DNA from 3 places in the Nocardia sp. NPDC059180 genome. Region 1 is predicted to be linked to each of the others. Evidence: riboswitches for the same ligand, from Rfam matches in the RefSeq annotation. Region 1 holds a riboswitch; each other region holds the start of a gene.
What was found. A riboswitch is a leader RNA that binds a small molecule or an ion and turns the genes downstream of it on or off. The one in region 1 is predicted to bind cobalamin.
Positions count from the first base shown of each region.

Region 2: linked by a shared signal. The riboswitch ahead of ACFXNW_RS20850 (ABC transporter substrate-binding protein) and the one ahead of metE (5-methyltetrahydropteroyltriglutamate--homocysteine S-methyltransferase) in region 1 are both predicted to bind cobalamin.
Region 3: linked by a shared signal. The riboswitch ahead of ACFXNW_RS03730 (CbtB-domain containing protein) and the one ahead of metE (5-methyltetrahydropteroyltriglutamate--homocysteine S-methyltransferase) in region 1 are both predicted to bind cobalamin.

Region 1 is NZ_JBHZBU010000003.1:366,214-372,167, forward strand. Features, by position in the region: gene metE (5-methyltetrahydropteroyltriglutamate--homocysteine S-methyltransferase) at 1-1,874, opposite strand, end outside; cobalamin riboswitch at 2,044-2,184, opposite strand; gene ACFXNW_RS12105 (pyruvate carboxylase) at 2,612-5,954, shown strand, end outside.
Region 2 is NZ_JBHZBU010000006.1:339,957-345,910, forward strand. Features, by position in the region: gene ACFXNW_RS20835 (TIM barrel protein) at 1-420, opposite strand, end outside; gene ACFXNW_RS20840 (ABC transporter ATP-binding protein) at 436-1,227, opposite strand; gene ACFXNW_RS20845 (FecCD family ABC transporter permease) at 1,224-2,288, opposite strand; gene ACFXNW_RS20850 (ABC transporter substrate-binding protein) at 2,269-3,384, opposite strand; cobalamin riboswitch at 3,552-3,673, opposite strand; gene ACFXNW_RS20855 (MerR family transcriptional regulator) at 3,736-4,518, opposite strand; gene ACFXNW_RS20860 (D-isomer specific 2-hydroxyacid dehydrogenase family protein) at 4,753-5,697, opposite strand; gene ligD (non-homologous end-joining DNA ligase) at 5,766-5,954, opposite strand, start outside.
Region 3 is NZ_JBHZBU010000001.1:796,248-802,201, forward strand. Features, by position in the region: gene ACFXNW_RS03700 (TetR/AcrR family transcriptional regulator) at 1-181, opposite strand, end outside; gene ACFXNW_RS03705 (FMN-dependent NADH-azoreductase) at 291-938, shown strand; gene ACFXNW_RS03710 (DMT family transporter) at 941-1,261, shown strand; gene ACFXNW_RS03715 (SRPBCC domain-containing protein) at 1,321-1,776, shown strand; gene ACFXNW_RS03720 (OsmC family peroxiredoxin) at 1,835-2,278, shown strand; gene ACFXNW_RS03725 (CbtA family protein) at 2,336-3,121, opposite strand; gene ACFXNW_RS03730 (CbtB-domain containing protein) at 3,112-3,315, opposite strand; cobalamin riboswitch at 3,345-3,497, opposite strand; gene ACFXNW_RS03735 (antibiotic biosynthesis monooxygenase family protein) at 3,536-3,856, opposite strand; gene ACFXNW_RS03740 (alpha/beta fold hydrolase) at 3,936-4,715, shown strand; gene ACFXNW_RS03745 (A/G-specific adenine glycosylase) at 4,835-5,752, opposite strand; gene ACFXNW_RS03750 (carbonic anhydrase) at 5,854-5,954, shown strand, end outside.

The DNA of each region.
Region 1 (5,954 bases):
GACCAGTCCAGATAGGCCTGCTGATCGGAGGCCCGCAGCGGCAGCAGCTCGCGCAGCGCGGGCTCGTCCACCTGCACGATCCTGATGCCCGCGTCCTGCAGATCCACCGTCTCGTCCCGGATGGCAAGCGCCACCTGCCGCGCGGAATCTCCCAGCGGCTGGTCGTCACGGACGAACGACCAGGCCAGAATGGTGACCGGACCGGTAAGCATGCCCTTGACCGGCTTCTCGGTCAGCGACTGGGCGAAGCTGATCCAGTCGACGGTCATCGGCGCCGGACGGCTGACGTCACCGAACAGGATCGGCGGGCGCACGCACCGGGTGCCGTAGGACTGCACCCAGCCCAGATCGGTCGCCGCGAACCCGTCGAGCTGCTCGGCGAAGTACTGCACCATGTCGTTGCGTTCGGGCTCGCCGTGCACCAGCACGTCCAGCTCCAGCTTCTCCTGCAACGCCACGACATCGGCGATCTCATCACGCATCCGGCGCTCGTATTCGCTCTGGTCGATCTCACCCGAGCGCAGTGCCGCGCGCGCCAGCCGGATCGCCGAAGTCTGCGGGTACGAGCCGATAGTGGTGGTCGGCAGCGGGGGCAACTGCAGCCGCTCCTGCTGCAGGGTGCGCCGCTGTTCGGCCGGAGTGCGCCGGATGGCGTCGGGACCGAGTGCGTCGAGGCGGGCGCGGACCTGGGCGTTGCTGATCCGCGGGTCGGCCTTGCGGCTCGCCGATGCCGCACGCGCGGCGGCCAACTCGTCGGCGATCGCCTCCGTGCCTGTGCTCAGACCGGTCGCGAGCAGCCGCACCTCGGCGACCTTCTCGGCGCCGAATGCCAGCCACGAGCGCAGTGCGTCGTCCAGGCGGGTCTCGACCGCCAGCGAGTACGGCACATGCAGCAGCGAGCACGACGTGGACACCGCGAGCGAACCCGCGGACCCGAGCAGGGTGCCGAGAGTGGTCAGGGCGGCGTCCAGATCTGTGCGCCACACATTGCGTCCGTCGACCACACCGGCGACGAGCAGCTTGTTCGCCAGCGCGGGCACCGCCGCCACCTCGGCGACATCGGTACCCGAGGTCAGGTCGACGGCGATGCCTTCGATATCGGTGCCTGCCAATGTCGCCAGCGCACCGGCGGGCGTGCCGAAGTAGGTGGCGACCAGCACGGCCGGACGGCGCTGGGCCGCCGACAACTCGGTGTACACCTGCCGCACCACCGCGAGCTCGTCCTCGGTCAGATCGGTGACCAGGGCAGGCTCATCGATCTGTACCCAGCTCGCGCCTGCGTCGGCGAGCAGCCCCAGCAGTTCCCGGTACAGCGGAATCAGCTCGCCGACGCGGTCGAGTGCGGCCGCACCGCTGGTCTTGGCCAGCTTCAGGAAGGTGATCGGCCCGACGACGACCGGCCGGGCGGGCACCCCGAGTTCGATTGCCTCGCGCAGCTGGTCGAGCAGCGCCTTGGGGTGCAACGAGAACGTCGTCTCGGCACCGATTTCGGGAACGAGGTAGTGGTAGTTGGTGTCGAACCACTTGGTCATTTCCAGCGGTTCGACCGAGTCGTTGCCCCGCGCCGCGGCGAAATAGCGATCCAGCGGGTTCTCGATCCCAGCGACCCGCGGCGGCAGCGCGCCGAGCAGTACCGCGGTGTCGAGCACCTGGTCGTAGTAGGAGAAGGTGCCGACCGGAATCGAATCCAGTCCGGCGGCGAGCAATTCGGCGTACTGGGCGCGGCGCAGCTCGCGGGCGGTGTCATGCAATTGGTCCGCGTCGATGCGACCGGCCCAGTAGGACTCGGTGGCGCGTTTGAGTTCCCGGCGCGGCCCCACCCGGGGAAGTCCGAGAACCGTTGCGGTGAACGGGCTTGGCGAAAGTGCAGTCACGGTGTTCTCCAGTGCTGAAGTTCGACAGCCAATGCCGTTTTCGGGTGCGCGGACACCGATGAGACCCCGATGAACCCGGCCACCCGGCCGGGTCGAATGTCAACACTGGTGGCGGCGCCCGATCCACGAGGCGATGGCCGCCGGATACGGCGTATCCGGCACAACGGGCAGGTCTTCGGACTCGCGGGCACCGGCCGATTCGGCCGACCTACTGGCCGTCGCTTCCCAGGCTGTGTGCCCAGTGCTGATGACGGCGGTCGTTCCTGCTCACCGCTGCGGGACAGTCCCGGATTTCCACCGGGTTCCCTCTCGCCCGCCTGGTGGCGGGCTTCGACGCCGGGGCGGACGTTCGGGGCTCCTTGTCGTCCGGCCGGCGAACCAGCTGCAGTGCCCACGATAGTCCGGGCGGCATTCGAGTGGTGAGCCGACCGCCCGAGACCCTGATTCGCCTCGCCCGGCCGGCCGAATGTCCCGGGGGCTGACCGGCGAAGAGCGCGGGCTGCTGATGGGCGCCTCGGCTGGGCAACTGCGCGGGGGCCGGCGGCACCGTACCCGGGGTGGTGGTAACCCGCCAGTAACTACGGCGGTCAGCTTTGCGCACGGTTCGGCGCGCAGGCCGGTGAGATGTGACGGCCCGATGAACGCAACTTCGCAACCGTGCCATACCTAGTTGTGAAGATTCCTGCGAAGTGGACTTCGGTGTCGAACCACGCGGTGGCGGCGGGTACGTTAAGCCAATGTTCTCGAAAGTCTTGGTTGCCAACCGCGGCGAAATCGCCATCCGCGCCTTCCGCGCGGCCTACGAACTCGGCATCGGGACCGTGGCCGTCTTCCCGCATGAGGATCGCAACTCGGTCCACCGCCTGAAGGCGGACGAGGCCTATCAGATCGGCGAGGAAGGCCACCCCGTCCGGGCGTATCTGTCCATCGAGGCCATCATCGAGGCGGCCAAGACGGCCGGCGCGGACGCCATCTACCCCGGGTACGGCTTTCTGTCGGAGAACCCCGACCTCGCCGCCGCCTGCGCTCGCGAGGGCATCACCTTCATCGGCCCCTCCGCCGAGGTGCTCGAGCTGGCGGGTAACAAGGCGCGCGCCATCGCCGCGGCCAAGGCGGCCGGACTTCCGGTGCTGAACTCCAGCGAACCATCGGCAAACGTCGAGGAGTTGCTGGCGGCAGCCGAATCGATGGACTTCCCGGTCTTCGTCAAGGCCGTCGCCGGTGGCGGTGGTCGCGGTATGCGCCGGGTCGCCGCGCCCGCGCAGCTGCGCGAATCCATCGAGGCCGCCTCCCGCGAAGCCGAGTCGGCCTTCGGCGATCCCACCGTGTTCCTCGAACAGGCGGTGGTGAATCCGCGCCACATCGAGGTGCAGATCCTGGCCGACACCCAGGGCAATGTCATGCACCTGTTCGAGCGCGACTGCTCGGTGCAGCGGCGCCACCAGAAGGTGATCGAGCTCGCGCCCGCCCCGAACCTCGATCCCGAACTGCGGGAACGGATCTGCGCCGACGCGGTGGCCTTCGCCCGTCAGATCGGCTACAGCTGCGCCGGCACCGTGGAGTTCCTGCTCGACGAGCGCGGCAAGCACGTCTTCATCGAGATGAACCCGCGGATCCAGGTCGAGCACACGGTGACCGAGGAGATCACCGATGTCGACCTCGTGCAGTCGCAGCTGCGCATCGCCGCCGGTGAATCCCTCACCGATCTGGGCCTGAGTCAGGACACCGTCGCCATTCGCGGCGCGGCCATGCAGTGCCGGATCACCACCGAGGACCCGGCCAACGGGTTCCGCCCCGACACCGGCCGGATCACCGCCTACCGCACCCCGGGCGGCGCCGGTATCCGTCTCGACGGTGGCGCAAATCTGGGCGCCGAGATCGGCGCCTACTTCGACTCCATGCTGGTCAAGCTCACCTGCCGTGGACGCGACTTCCCGACCGCGGTCGCGCGGGCCCGCCGCGCGCTGGCCGAGTTCCGCATCCGCGGCGTCACGACCAATATCCCGTTCCTGCTCGCGGTGCTCGACGATCCGGACTTCCGGGCGGGCCGAGTTACCACGTCGTTCATCGACGAGCGTCCGCAGCTGCTGGATCTGCGCCGGTCTGCCGACCGTGGCACCAAGATCCTGGAGTACCTGGCCGACGTCACCGTCAACAAGCCGCACGGTGAACGCCCGACCGCGGTCTACCCGCACGACAAGCTGCCCGCCATCGATTTGTCGGTGCCGCCGCCGGACGGCTCGCGGCAGCGGCTGCTGACGCTTGGCCCCGAGGGTTTCGCGCGGGCGCTGCGTGAACAGGACGCGGTCGGGGTTACCGACACCACCTTCCGTGACGCGCATCAGTCCCTGCTGGCCACCCGAGTGCGTACCGGCGGGCTGCTCGCGGTCGCCGGGCATGTCGCCCGGTTGACGCCGGAACTGCTGTCGATCGAGGCATGGGGTGGTGCCACCTACGATGTGGCGCTGCGCTTCCTGCACGAGGATCCGTGGGAGCGGCTGGCGGCGCTGCGCGAGGCCGTCCCCAATATCTGTCTGCAGATGCTGTTGCGCGGGCGCAACACCGTCGGGTACACGCCGTATCCGGAGAAGGTGACCCGGGCCTTCGTCGCCGAAGCCACCACGACCGGTATCGATATCTTCCGCATCTTCGACGCGCTCAACAACGTCGATCAGATGCGTCCCGCCATCGATGCGGTGCGCGAGACCGGAACTGCGGTCGCCGAGGTCGCGATGAGCTACACCGGCGATCTGTCCAACCCGGACGAGAACATCTACACCCTCGACTACTACCTCAAGCTGGCCGAGCAGATCGTGGACGCCGGTGCGCACGTGCTGGCGATCAAGGACATGGCCGGTCTACTGCGCGCACCGGCCGCGGCCACCCTGGTGTCGGCGTTGCGCAGCAACTTCGACCTGCCGGTGCATGTGCACACCCACGACACCCCTGGCGGTCAGCTCGCGACCTACCTGGCGGCCTGGCAGGCAGGCGCGGACGCCGTCGACGGCGCGAGTGCCGCGATGGCGGGCACCACGAGTCAACCCGCGCTGTCGGCGATCGTCGCGGCCGCGGCGAACAGTCCCCGCGACACGGGCCTCGACCTGCGCAACGTCTGCGATCTGGAGCCGTACTGGGAGGCACTGCGCAAGGTGTACGCGCCCTTCGAATCCGGGCTGCCCGCCCCGACCGGACGCGTCTACACCCATGAGATCCCCGGTGGTCAGCTGTCGAACCTGCGTCAGCAGGCCATCGCGCTCGGCCTCGGCGATCGCTTCGAGGAGGTCGAGGCGAAGTACGCGGCTGCCGACCGCCTGCTCGGCCGGTTGGTGAAGGTGACCCCGTCGTCGAAGGTGGTAGGTGATTTGGCGCTGGCTCTCGTCGGCACCGGCGTCGACATTGCCGATTTCGCTTCCGACCCCGGTCGCTACGACATCCCGGATTCGGTGATCGGGTTCCTGCGCGGTGAACTCGGCACCCCTGCCGGTGGCTGGCCCGAACCGTTCCGCACCAAGGCGCTGGCCGGGCGCGGAGCCGCCAAGCCGGAAACCCCGCTCACCGCCGAGGACGAGGCAGGGCTGGCCGGAAGCTCGGCGCAACGCCGGGCGACGTTGAACCGGCTGCTGTTCCCCGCACCCACCGCCGAGTTCTTGGCGCATCGGGAGAAGTACGGCGACACCACCGGCCTGTCGGCCAACCAGTTCTTCTACGGTCTGCGCCGCGGCGAGGAACATCGGGTGCAGCTGGAGAAGGGTGTCACCCTGCTCATCGGCCTGGAAGCGATCTCCGAGCCCGACGAGCGCGGTATGCGCACGGTCATGTGCATCCTCAACGGCCAGTTGCGGCCGGTGTCGGTGCGCGACCGCTCGGTGGCCAGCGAGATCCCGGCCGCCGAGAAGGCCGACAAGAACAACGCGGGCCATATCGCCGCGCCGTTCGCCGGTGTGGTGACCCTCGCGGTCTCCGAGGGCGACACCGTCGCCGCCGGTGACACCATCGGCACCATCGAGGCCATGAAGATGGAGGCCGCCATCACCGCGCCGCGCGCCGGCCTGGTCGGTCGGGTCGCGATCGGCAAGGTGC
Region 2 (5,954 bases), on a different contig from region 1:
GTGCGGTTTGACGGCGATGGTCACTCCGTGTGCCTCGGCATACGGCGCCGCGGCGGCCATCAATCGCAGATAGCGGTCGTTGTGCGCTGGTTCCGCGCAGCCCATATCGATCAGCGTCGATACACCGAGGCGCATGCAATGATCGAGCTGTCGGCACAGCGTCTCGAACGCATGGGTATCGCCGCGGTCGAGATCGGCGGCGTGGGCGAGCATCACCAGCCGCAACCCGTGATCGGCGATCACCGCGCCGATCTCGGCCGCCGCCGTCGGCGAGGTGACCGGGGTGATCACCTCGGTGACACCGTGCACCGGCAGTGCCACCGCCGTGTACCCGGCTGCCCGGATTCCGGCCAGCGCACGCGGTAACGCGAACTGTGCCCACGGCCGGACGGTGCACGCGAGCTCGAGGTCAGCTGTCACAGATCGTGCCCTCTCTCAGTGGTTCTCGGCCATGCCGGGTGGCCGGTCGTCACGGGTGACGATCACCCGGCGTGGTGGCAGCTCGGGGCCGGTGTCGAGCATCAGCGAATGCGCACGCACGCCGTACAGCGCGCCGACCGTGTCGTCGGTCAGCAGTTCGGTCACCGGGCCGATCCGGACGTCCGTGCCGCCGAACATCAGCATCGCGGTATCGGCGATCTCCATCGCATGATCGGGGTGGTGGGTGGTCAGCACCACCGCGCGGCCCTCATCGGCGAGCTCGCGCAGCAATCGCAGGATCCGGCCCTGGTTGCGCAGATCGAGTGCGGACGCGGGCTCGTCGAGCACACAGATCGCGCTCTGGGCGGCGATCATGCGCGCGATCAGCACGAGTTGGCGTTCTCCGCCACTGAGGCTTGGATAGTCGCGGTCGGCGAGCTCGCCGAGGCCGACGCGATCCAGCGCCGCCAGCGCGATCTGCTGATCGCGGCGACCGGGCACGGCCAGCGCACGCAAATGCCGCGCCCGGCCCATCAGCACCATGTCGAACACCGAGTACGCGAACGTCGACCGATGGCTTTGCGGGACGAACCCGATCGGGCCGTCCGCGCGCACGCGGCCCTCGGTCGGTGCGGTCAGGCCGGTGACGCAGCGCAGCAGCGTCGATTTTCCCCGGCCGTTCGGACCGAGCACCGCGAGCACCTCGCCGGGGCGGCAGCGACAGTCGACGTCGCGGAACAGCCACCCCGCGCTGCGCTCGTGGGAGAACCCGAGCCCGTCGAGCACCAGGCCGGACGACTCGGTCACTCCGACCACATCCGTTTGCGGTTGCGCTGCAACAGGACGAGGAACACGGGCGCGCCGACGAGGGCCGTGAGCACCCCGAGCGGTATCTCGGCGGCCCCGAGGTTGCGGGTGACGGTGTCGATCACCGTGAGGTAGGCGGCCCCGAGACCGATACTCACCGGGATCAGCAACCGATGGTCGGGGCCGACCCACAGCCGCGCCAGATGCGGTACCACCAGCCCCACCCAGCCGATGACCCCACTGACCGCGACCGCGCCCGCCACGATGGCGGCCACCGCCACCAGCAGCGTCCAGCGCAACCGGGCAGGACGCACACCGAGCGTGGCCGCGTCGTCATCGCCGAGGGACAGCAGATTGATCCGCCAGCGCAACGCACAGATCAAGGCCCCACCGAGCAGTACCGGCACCGCGGCGATCGCCACCTTGCCGTAGGTCGCGGTCGCGAGGCTGCCCAGCAGCCAGAACACGATCGACTGCAGTTCACCGTAGGGGTCGGCGAGATAGGTCAGCAGGGAGACCAGCGCGGAGAAGAACGCGCCGACCACGATTCCGGACAGCACGATCGTCAACGGTGGTGCGGGCCCGCGCGTGCGGCTGGTCAGGAACACCGCGACCAGAGCCACCAGGCCGAAACCGAACGCGCCCAGTACCAGTGCCGCCGAACCGAGCCCGAGCACGATCGCGAGCGCGCCGCCGAACGACGCACCCGAGGAGACACCGATGATCTGCGAGCTCACGATCGGGTTGCCGAACACCGCCTGCAACACCACCCCGCACACCGCCAATCCCGCACCGATCAGCATCGACAGCAGCACTCGCGGCAGGCGCACCCGCAGCACCGCCGCTTCCTGAGCTTGCGACCAGCTCGGATCCAACGGCAGCACCTGGCCGAGCAGGATCCGGGTGACATCGACGACTCCGATCGAGTACCGGCCGACTCCGAGTGCGGCGATCCCGATGGCGACGACGGCCAAGGGCAGGCAGATCGTGGCGGCGCGACGTCGTTTCCGCGGGTCGCTGCCCGCTTGCCGCGGCGCCCGCTCAGCGGCCGAAATCTGCATAGCCCCGCGATTCGGCATTGGCGCGGACCTGCAAGATCGTGTCCAATTGCGCATCGCTGGGTTCAGCGCCGTACAGGAACCCATAGTCGCGCACGACCTCCGAACGCAGACCAGGCGCACCCGTGCCGTGCACGAGCCCGGCGAGCCATTCCCACATCAGCGGTGACTCCTGGCTGGGCGGGTCCCACCGGTAGCCGCCGAGCGGAACCTTGTAGACGCGACGCTCCCGCACCGCGCGCAAGCTCGCCAGCGCGGCGTTGCCGTAGAGGTCCTCCGGCAGCGTCGGACCGAAATTGCCGACCAGGATGATGTCGGGGTCCCAAGCCAGCAGTTGCTCTATTCCGACGACGGCGCGCTGCTGTGCGATCGCGGCGGCCGGATTCCGCGCGCCGACCAGTTCGGTGACGAAATGGTTGTAGGACCCGGCGCCTGCCACGTGCAGCCCGTCCGCATCGCCGAACAGGTACAGCACCGACGGCGGCGCACCCACCGGACGGCGCTCGGTCAGCCGGTCGCGCCGCTGACGCATGCCGTCGACGATCCGAGCGGAGCGGTCGGTGGCGCCGAGCAGTTCGCCGTACAGCGCGACGGCGCCCTCCAGATCCTCTTGCGTGCCATAGGTGAGCGACACCACCGTCAAGCCCGCATTGCGCAGCGGGTCGAGAATGCCCGCACCGCGATCGCCCCACTGCACCACCACATCCGGCTCGGCGGCGAGGATGCTCTCCACATTCGGCGCGAACTCGGCGCCGGCCACATCGGTGCGGACCGACAGCAGCTGCGGATGCACCTCGCCGAGGAAACCGTCACGGATGGCGGTCGCCGAGGCGGCGTTCATGCCCGCAAGCACATCCGGACGTCCGGCCACCGCGATCATCATCGAGGCGGCGGGCATGGGGATCGTGACGACCCGGCGCACCGGGCCCGGCAGGACGACAGTGCGGCCGGTCAAGTCGGTCACTGTCGGTCCGGCACCGGTATTCGCGGAACCGGCGTGAGCGCACGCGGCGATCGCGGGCAGGGTGGCGGCGGCGAGCAGCCCGGTCAGCAAACTACGGCGGGTGATCTCGACGCGGGTGACCCTCGTATCCGGCAATGTCGTTCCTCTCGCGTCGAAGGTGGGACACGAGAACAGCATTCGCGGGGTGCGTGGCGCGGTATTGCCGCGTGGTGCACGAGTCGCCGACCGGCCGCCGGTGGTGACGACGCGGATGAATGGCCGCCCCCGGGGTCCTCGCCCCGTGGTGGTGTTCCGCGGCGGGTCAGTCTCCTGACTCCCGGATCGACGCGGGCCCCGACCTTCCAGCCTTGCGGCCGTGGTCGTCGTTGGGGCCGACTCCCCGATAACAGTGGCGGGACCGTGCCGGATTCGCACCGGCTTCCTGGCTCCCACCGCGGGTTTTCGAGCTCATGCTAGCCAACACCGCGTAGCCGTGGGGGGCTCGGGCTACCGGCGCCTCTCGGATTCGTCGGAGTTGGCCGGGGTGCGTTTGCGATCGCGATCGGCGGCGGTTTCGAGGTATTCACCCAGTTCGCGGCGCAGATTGGTGTCCAGGGAGCGGGCCAGAGTGCTGTGCACCGACGCGACGCTCAGTTCGCGCATCTTGTTGAGCATGGCCGTCGTCTGCGCGATCTCCTCGCTGGTTTCCGGTAGCCAGCCGGGGCCGTGCTCGTCGACGATGTGTTTGCGCGCCGCGGTGATCATGATCTTGGTGATGTCGTCGATGTGAGCGGCGACCTGGGTGTGCACGCTGATCAGGGTGCGTAGGTCGAGCCCGTATTCGTCGAGTTCGGCGAAGGAGGTGAGCAGCTGGGTGTCGGTGAAGACGACGGTGTCGTTCTCGATGCGGACCAGATCCATCCGGCGCAACTGCTCGACGAGGTCATCGGTATCGGGCCCGAGGATAGAGCCGATCAACTCCCGCGACACCTCGAACGGCTCATCTTTGGCCCAAGTCGCCGTCACCGCGTGCTGCAGCCCGAGCACCTCGGTGAGATCCTTGCCGGTCTCCCAGCTAGTGATGAAATCGGCGATATGGGCGGTGGTGAAACCGCGCTGCAGCAGCGAGTCGATCAACCGCAGCCGTTCCAGGTGGGTGTCGTCGTAGATGCTGGCGCGGCCGTTCTTGCCGACCGGCGGCGGCAGCAGCCCGCGTTCCTGATAGGCGCGGACATTGCGGCTGGTGGTGCCTGCGGCGCGCGCGAGATCGTCGATGCGGTAGTTCGGCATCGCTGCACCTCCCTCGCAAACCCCACCCGCGCCGGACCGGCGGGCGCCACGGCCGTCGACCGCCCGAGTGTAGCGCCCACCGGCCGATGCGCCGGACACCGCCGCGTGTCATCGAAGTCGGGAGCGATGGTGATCGCGGACTCCGGTCGATGCCCTCCCGTCGGGTCGGCGAGCGGCCGGGCGCGAGCGGTCGCGTGGTCGCGGTGGGAGCAAGCTGGTCGCCGCCGCGTGAGGTCAGTAACCGCGCTGCGGGTCGATCGGTGCAAGCAGGTCCGCACCGGCTTCGAAACGGGTGACGTTGTCGGTCACGTGTTCGGCGAATGCCGCCATGCGCAGCTGCGGTGGATTCGAGTCATGCGGGGTGACAATGGCATTGGGAAGATTCCAGAGCGGATGACCGTCTGGTAGCGGTTCGGGATCGGTGACATCGAGCCCCGCGCCGCCGATAGCGTTCGTGCGCAACGCCTCGACCAGGGCATCGGTGTCGACGAGGCTGCCGCGCGCCACGTTGATCACCCACGACGTCGGCTTCAGTTGCGCCAACTCCTTCGCGCCGATCAGATGCCGGGTCTCGGCGGTGGCCGGGGCCGCGATCACCACATGATCGGTGCGGGACCACACGCTCGCGAGATCGTCGGCGCGCACCGTCTCCACCGAATCGGTGATACCCGGCCCGGTGACCGGGCGTCCGGAACGATTGACCGCGATGATCTGTGCGCCCAGCGGCGTCAGCATCGGGATGAGCGCGCGTCCGATTCCGCCCGCCCCGACAATGGCGACGGTGGCGCCGCGCAGCGAACCGACATGCGGGAAGAACTCCCGCTGCCGCCAGCTCGCGGCCCGCAGATGCTCCGGGAGATAACGCACTCCGGCCAGCAGCAACATCAGCGTGTGCTCGGCAACGCTAGCGGCGTATGCGCCTGCGGCGGAGGTGAATCGGACCCGAGGGAACCGGTCGAAGACACCGGCGTCGAACCAGTCCTCCACGCCGGCCGCATTGAGTTGCACCCATTCGATACCGGAAGGGAGCCGGTCCGGGAATTGTGTCGGCGGTCCGTTCCAGACCAGGGCGCGGGCGTTTGCCAAGTCGACGATGCGGGCGCCGGCCTCGGTCACCGCCTGCTCGAGTATCGGCTGTTCGCCCGGGCCGATCGCGATCGCCACGTCTGTGCCGCTCATCCTCGGACCTCCTTCGCTCACCTCGGCCGTCTTCGGACCGAACGTACTCGACGAGCGCCAGGCTCCGGTCAGTCCTCGTCCTCGTCCAGCTCGACCTTGTCCCGGTCGGCCCACTCGATCAGGCTGTCCAGTTCGAAGACGGCGTCGTCGATGCCCGCATGCAGGTCTCCGAGCTGCTGGTAGCGGGACGGCACGGTGGCGATGGTGAAATCGCGCGGGTGGATATCGGGGATCTCGTCCCAGGTCACCGGGGTGGA
Region 3 (5,954 bases), on a different contig from region 1:
GGCCGACGCCTGCGGCCTTGGCGATGTCGTCCATCGTCACCGTGCGCGGGTCGCGATCGGCGAAGAGTTCGGCCGCAGCCGCGAGCACCTTGGCCCGGTTGCGTGCGGCATCGGCGCGCTCGACGGGCGCTTCACGGGGGCGGCCCATACCGATGGTGAGCAGGTCGGCGGGGGATTCCATGACGACGACTGTATCCGACGAACCAATAAGTGGACAAGCTGTCCACTTATGTTCTACAGTCGCTCTCAGCAAGAAGCGGACGCAACGTCCGGTTAATGGGAGGAATCCGATGACCACACTGCTGCACCTCGACGCCAGCGCAAGAAGTAAGTCGATCAGCCGTGAATTGAGCGCCGCCTTCGCCGGCGAATGGCGCGCCGGGAACCCGGACGGCGACTACCGCTACCGCGATCTCGCGGTGGATTCGGTGCCCTTCATCGACGAGGGTTGGACCGAAATCTGCGATCTGGTGCTCGCTGAGGGAAGTACCGATCTGGAGCGGATCGGAGAATTGGTGCGCACACCGGCGCAGCGCGCGGCATGGCAGATCGCCGGCCCGCTGCTGGAAGAACTGCTCGCCGCCGATGTCGTGCTCATCGGCACTCCCATGTACAACTATTCGGTCCCGGCCGCTCTCAAGGCCTGGATCGATCAGGTGGCGTTTCCGCGAATGTCGCTGGGGCAGCGGCGATTTGTTGTAGTCGCTGCGCGCGGTGGCGCGTACTCGCCCGGTTCACCCAAGGCCGAGTTCGACTACCAGGAACGCTATCTGCGCGATTTCTTCGCCGGTCATTTCGCGGTGCGAGACGCGGTGTTCGTCAACGCGGAACTGGCCAATTCCCGGCTCGATCCGGTGATGGCGCATCTTCGCGCCGAGCATGAACAGTCCTATGACCTCGCCCTGGCAACGGTGCGCGAGCTGGCCGGGGAGTACTGACGATGAGCTGGTTGATCCTAGGATTCGCGGGACTGGTGGAGATCGCCTGGTCCCAGAGCATCAAGCCGACCGAGAACTTCACCCGCCCACTGCCGACGCTGCTGTGCTTCGTGCTCGGGGCGTTCGCGGTCTACCTGTTGTCGCGGGCGATGCAGTCGCTTCCGGTCGGCACCGCGTACGCGGTCTTCACCGGCATCGGCGCGGTCGGTGCGATCGTGCTCGGCATGGTCGTGCATCGTGATCCGTTGAGCGCGGGCCGGTTTCTGGCGATGTCGCTGATCGTCGGCGGAATCGTGCTGGCCAAGGTGACCAATCCCGGCTGATCGCCGACCGGTCCGGCAAACGGTTCGACGGTTCCGCGAGCGCGGGTAAGGTCGGTCTGATGGTCGATCAGCACGTGCGTTTTCCGGACCTGTCGGCACGGCCTTATGAGCTCACCGTCGAGCGTGTCATGGCCGCCTCACCGGCATTGTTGTACCTGGCTTTGACCCAGGGCTTCGATATCTGGTTCGCGATACCCGATTCGGTCCGCATGCGTCCGCAGGTGGGTGAACCCTTCTACTTCGAAGCCGACAATCAGGGCACGCCCGTGCCGCATTACGGCCGCTTCCTGCGGCTCGAGCCCGACCGGCTCGTCGAGCTGACCTGGGTCAGCGGCGAGGGCGGCACCGAGGGCGCGGAGACGGTGGTGCGGATGGATTTCGTCCACCAGCCACGAGGTATTCGAATCAAGCTGCGGCACAGTGGGTTTCCGAACAAGGAAGCCTGTGATCGGCACCGCGCCGCCTGGCCCGCGGTGCTGGAACAGCTGGACAAGCGAACGGCTGCCGCGAGTTGAGCTCTGCGGGTAGGTTCGAGCCGGAACCCTCGCAATTTCGATAGTGGAAAGGACTGTGATGCCTACACGTACCGCGCGCACCGCATGGACCGGCGGCCTGCAGGACGGCACCGGACAGGTCGAGCTGGCCAGCTCGGGTGCAGGCAAGTACGACGTGTCGTTCCCGAAGCGCGCCGCCGACGCCGCTGACGGCACCACCAGCCCGGAGGAGCTGATCGCCGCGGCGCATTCGTCCTGCTACGCGATGGCACTGTCGGCCGAGATCGGCAATGCCGGCGCGACGCCGCGCAGCCTCGACGTCACCGCCGATGTCACCCTCGGCCCGGACCCGGCAGGCGGCTTCCGTATCAGCGGAGTGAAGATCACCGTCCGTGGTCAGGTCGACGGTCTCGACGCCGCCGGTTTCATCACCGCCGCCGAGGCCGCCAAGGCAGGCTGCCCGGTCAGCAAGGCGCTGGCCGGCGTCGACAACATCACCCTGGACGCCGCACTGGAGTCCTGAGACAGAAAAAGGGCGGTGCCGGTCATGCGACCGGCGCCGCCCTTTCTGGATTGCGGGTCAGGCTGCGGCAGCCGCCTCCGGCACCGCAGTACTGGTGCGGTTGGCGAATTCGGTGAGCAGCGCATAGCCGAGGCCGAGGCAGGCCCACAGCGTCGTCGATACCGCGAGGGAGGACACCCGGAACTCCCAGAGCAGACTTGCCGGGAAGTCGGCGCCGACCTCGTTCACACCGGGGAGCACGATGTAGCCGATCGCGGTGAGCAGCACGAACGTGCCGACACCGGCCGTCAGCCGCAGCGTATCGAGCCGACCGGCGAGCAGCTTCCACACATACACTCCGGCGCCGACCGCGACCAGGCCGAGCAGCACCGCCGCCACCCACAGCAGCGTCCGGTCGTTGATCGTCTCCGGATCGCCGACGGCAGGCGGATTGGCCGGGTACTTGAAGAACGGCACGGCGATGATCGCGGCCCAGCCGCCGATGCCGAGTCCGAGTGCGAGTTTCGGCCCGGACAGCGCGGTGTAGCGACGCGCGACATGAGCGACGGCGGCGAAGATCGCGCCGAACGCCAGACCCGCGAGGCCGAGCGCGAGGAATTGGCCCGCCTGCTGGCCGGAGCGGCTGACCAGCGGTTCTTCCTCGTCGCCATGGCTGTGTCCACCACCGCCGGCCGCCTCGCCGTGCGCCGATTCGGCGGCCGCATTGGCCTCCTCGATGGCGATCGCGGCTTCGACCTTGGGTTCGCCGACGAAATAGCCGACCGTGCCCGCCAGCAGACCGGCGATCAGACCGGCCAGCAGACCACGCAGCAACAGGGTGCGCAGAGTTCCGATCAGTGGCACGGAAGGCCCAGTAGGTGACGACCGTCGTGCATCAGCTCATGCATGTACATCCCGCTGCGCGAGATGGCACCCTGATCGAATCCGACCAGGTACAGCGTGAGCAGCGCGAGCAGTACGACACCGACCGTGATGAGCACGGTTGCCAGGGAATCGGTGACCCGGGCGGATGCGCCAGGGGAGTGCACGATGGCCATTCCAGTCCTCCTTGGGAAACTCGCGTCCCGTCGAGTGGTCGCGGAGGTGCCGGTGTCTGGCTTTTCCGGCACCGAACTCGGTGGCTGGAACACAGTGGCGCGACCGCTCCGGAATTGCACCGGATTACCGCGTCACCTTCGCGTTTGTCCTTCGAACTGTGACACCCCACAGCGGCCGTCGTCAATACAGCGTGGCGACGGCGGCCGTTGCGGGATGGTCTCAGCCGGCGGACGAGGCCTTGCCCGTGACGTCGAGGACGACCTCGAATTCGAGCAGCGAGGCACCAGTGGCGACCGGCTTGGTCTGCTGGCCCGCGTGTGCCTCGCGGGCCGGTCCATCGCGCCATGCCGCGAAGGATTCTTCCGAATCCCACTGGGTGACCACGAAGTAGCGGTTCTCGCCCGCGGTCGGCCGCAGCAGCTGGAAGCCGAGGAAGCCCGGCGAGTTCTCCACCGCGTGCGCCCGATGGGCGAAGCGCTTCTCCAGCTCGGGGCCCGCGCCCTCGGGAATCTCGATCGCATTGATCTTCACAACAGACATGCCTCGATTGTGCACCTTCCTCCTGTGCGGACCGGCGGGTGCGATCGGTATCACCGGCCGGTGCGGCACAATCGCGGACGTGTTGTACGACGAGGGCGGGACGGGCACGCCGCTGGTGCTGCTGCACGGCCTGATGGGTAGTGCCCGCACCTGGAGTGATCATCTGGATTGGCTGCGCGGTTTCGGGCACGTGTACACCTTCGACGCGGCCGGGCACGGCAGGCCTGCGCCCGCCGAGCTGAGCACCGAGGCATTCGTCGCCGATCTGGCCGCCGCGACCGAGCCCATCACCGAGCCGATGGTGGTGATCGGGCATTCGATGGGTGGGCTGCATGCCTGGATGTTCACCGCGCAGTTCCCAGAACGGGTGAAAGCGCTGGTGGTCGAGGATATGGCCCCCGATTTCACCGGCCGCACCGCCGCGCACTGGGCGGCCATGATCGAGGCCTGGCCGCAGCCGTTCCCGGACGAGGCCGCGGTACTCGACTTCTTCGGCCCGGTCGCCGGACGCTATTTCCTCGCCTCGTTCGAGCGCGGCCCCGACGGCTACCGCCTGCACGGCTCGGTGTCGACGTTTCGCGATATCTCCGAGGAGTGGGGGACCAGGGACTTCTGGACTCAGTGGCGCACAGTTCGCGTGCCCGCACTGCTGCTGGAGGGTGAGTACACCATCACCCCGCCGGGGCAGATGCGGGCGATGGCGGCCGTGCACCCCGGGGCCGAGTATGTGCTCATCCCCGATGCAGGGCATCTGGTCCACGACGATCAACCCGGTCGTTATCGCGCCGAAGTGAGCCGGTTCTTGAACCGCGTTCTCGCGGTCGCTGGCAGCGACGAAGGTGTGATCAACGGCGCGTAAGCGGGTCGAGTTCGCGTAAGTGGCTCGAGTTCGCGTAAGTGGGTCGAGTTCGCGTAAGTGGGTCGAGTTCGCGCCGCCGCATGAATATCAACGTCGGCAACGCAGAGGGCCGTGCCCGATCAGCTGCCGGGTTCGACGTGCCCGGTTTCGCCGGCCAGCGCGAACAGCCCGTCGGCCGTCTGCTCGATCAACCCGTCGACCAGCAGGGAATCCAGAGCGCGATCGCGCTGGCCTGGATCGCGGGTCCAGGCCATATCGAGCCGCACCCGTTCCACCGGCCCGGACGAATCACGCAACACGTCCATGAGCCGTCCTCGGGCCTGTCGATCGGTTCCCTCGTACTTCTGCGTCCGCCGCACCACCTGCGACGCAGGCCTGCCCGCCTCGATCCACGCGCACCGGGGCAGCGGGCAGTCGTCGCAGCCGGGGGTGCGTGCGGTGCAGACGAGCGCGCCCAGCTCCATCAGCGCGGCGGAGAACGTCGCGGCACGGGGGACCGGCTCCGGCAGCAGCGCCTCGGTCTCGCGCAGATCCCGTGCCGACGGGTTGCCCGCGTCAGCGCGGCCGTGCACGGCGCGGGCGACCACGCGACGAACGTTGGTGTCCACCACCGGGACTCGCTGCCCGTACGCGAAACACGCGACGGCCCGCGCGGTGTAATCGCCGATCCCGGGCAGGCCGAGCAGGACCTCGACATCCTCGGGCACCCGATCGCCGTGCTCGGTCGCCAGCACCCGCGCGCATTCGTGCAGCCGCAGCGCGCGCCGCGGGTATCCGAGCTTGCCCCATGCCCGCAGCACCTCCGCCTGCGAGGACGCCGCCATGGCCGAGGGCACCGGCCAGCGGGCCACCCATTCCCGCCAGATCGGCTCGACCCGCGCCACCGGGGTCTGCTGCAGCATGATCTCGCTCATCAGGATCTGCCAGGCGCTCACCCCGGGGTGTCGCCAGGGGAGGTCACGCGCGGTAACCCGGTACCAGTCCAGCAGGGCGTCGGCGTCCACCGGGACATGTACTCCAATCGGCGTCGTTCTCATGTGCTGCTCACCGTGCTCGTTCGGGCCTGGCCAGACGGTGTTTTCGGGTCCGTAACGGATACCGACTCGTCGGTAACACACAATCTGTGCAAAATGGACACATGCCTCAGTCGAACCCGATCAGCGCTTGGAAGTCCCTTCGCAACGGCAACGACCGTTTCGTCAACGGCACGTTGCAGCATCCTAATCAGGGGGCCGCAGA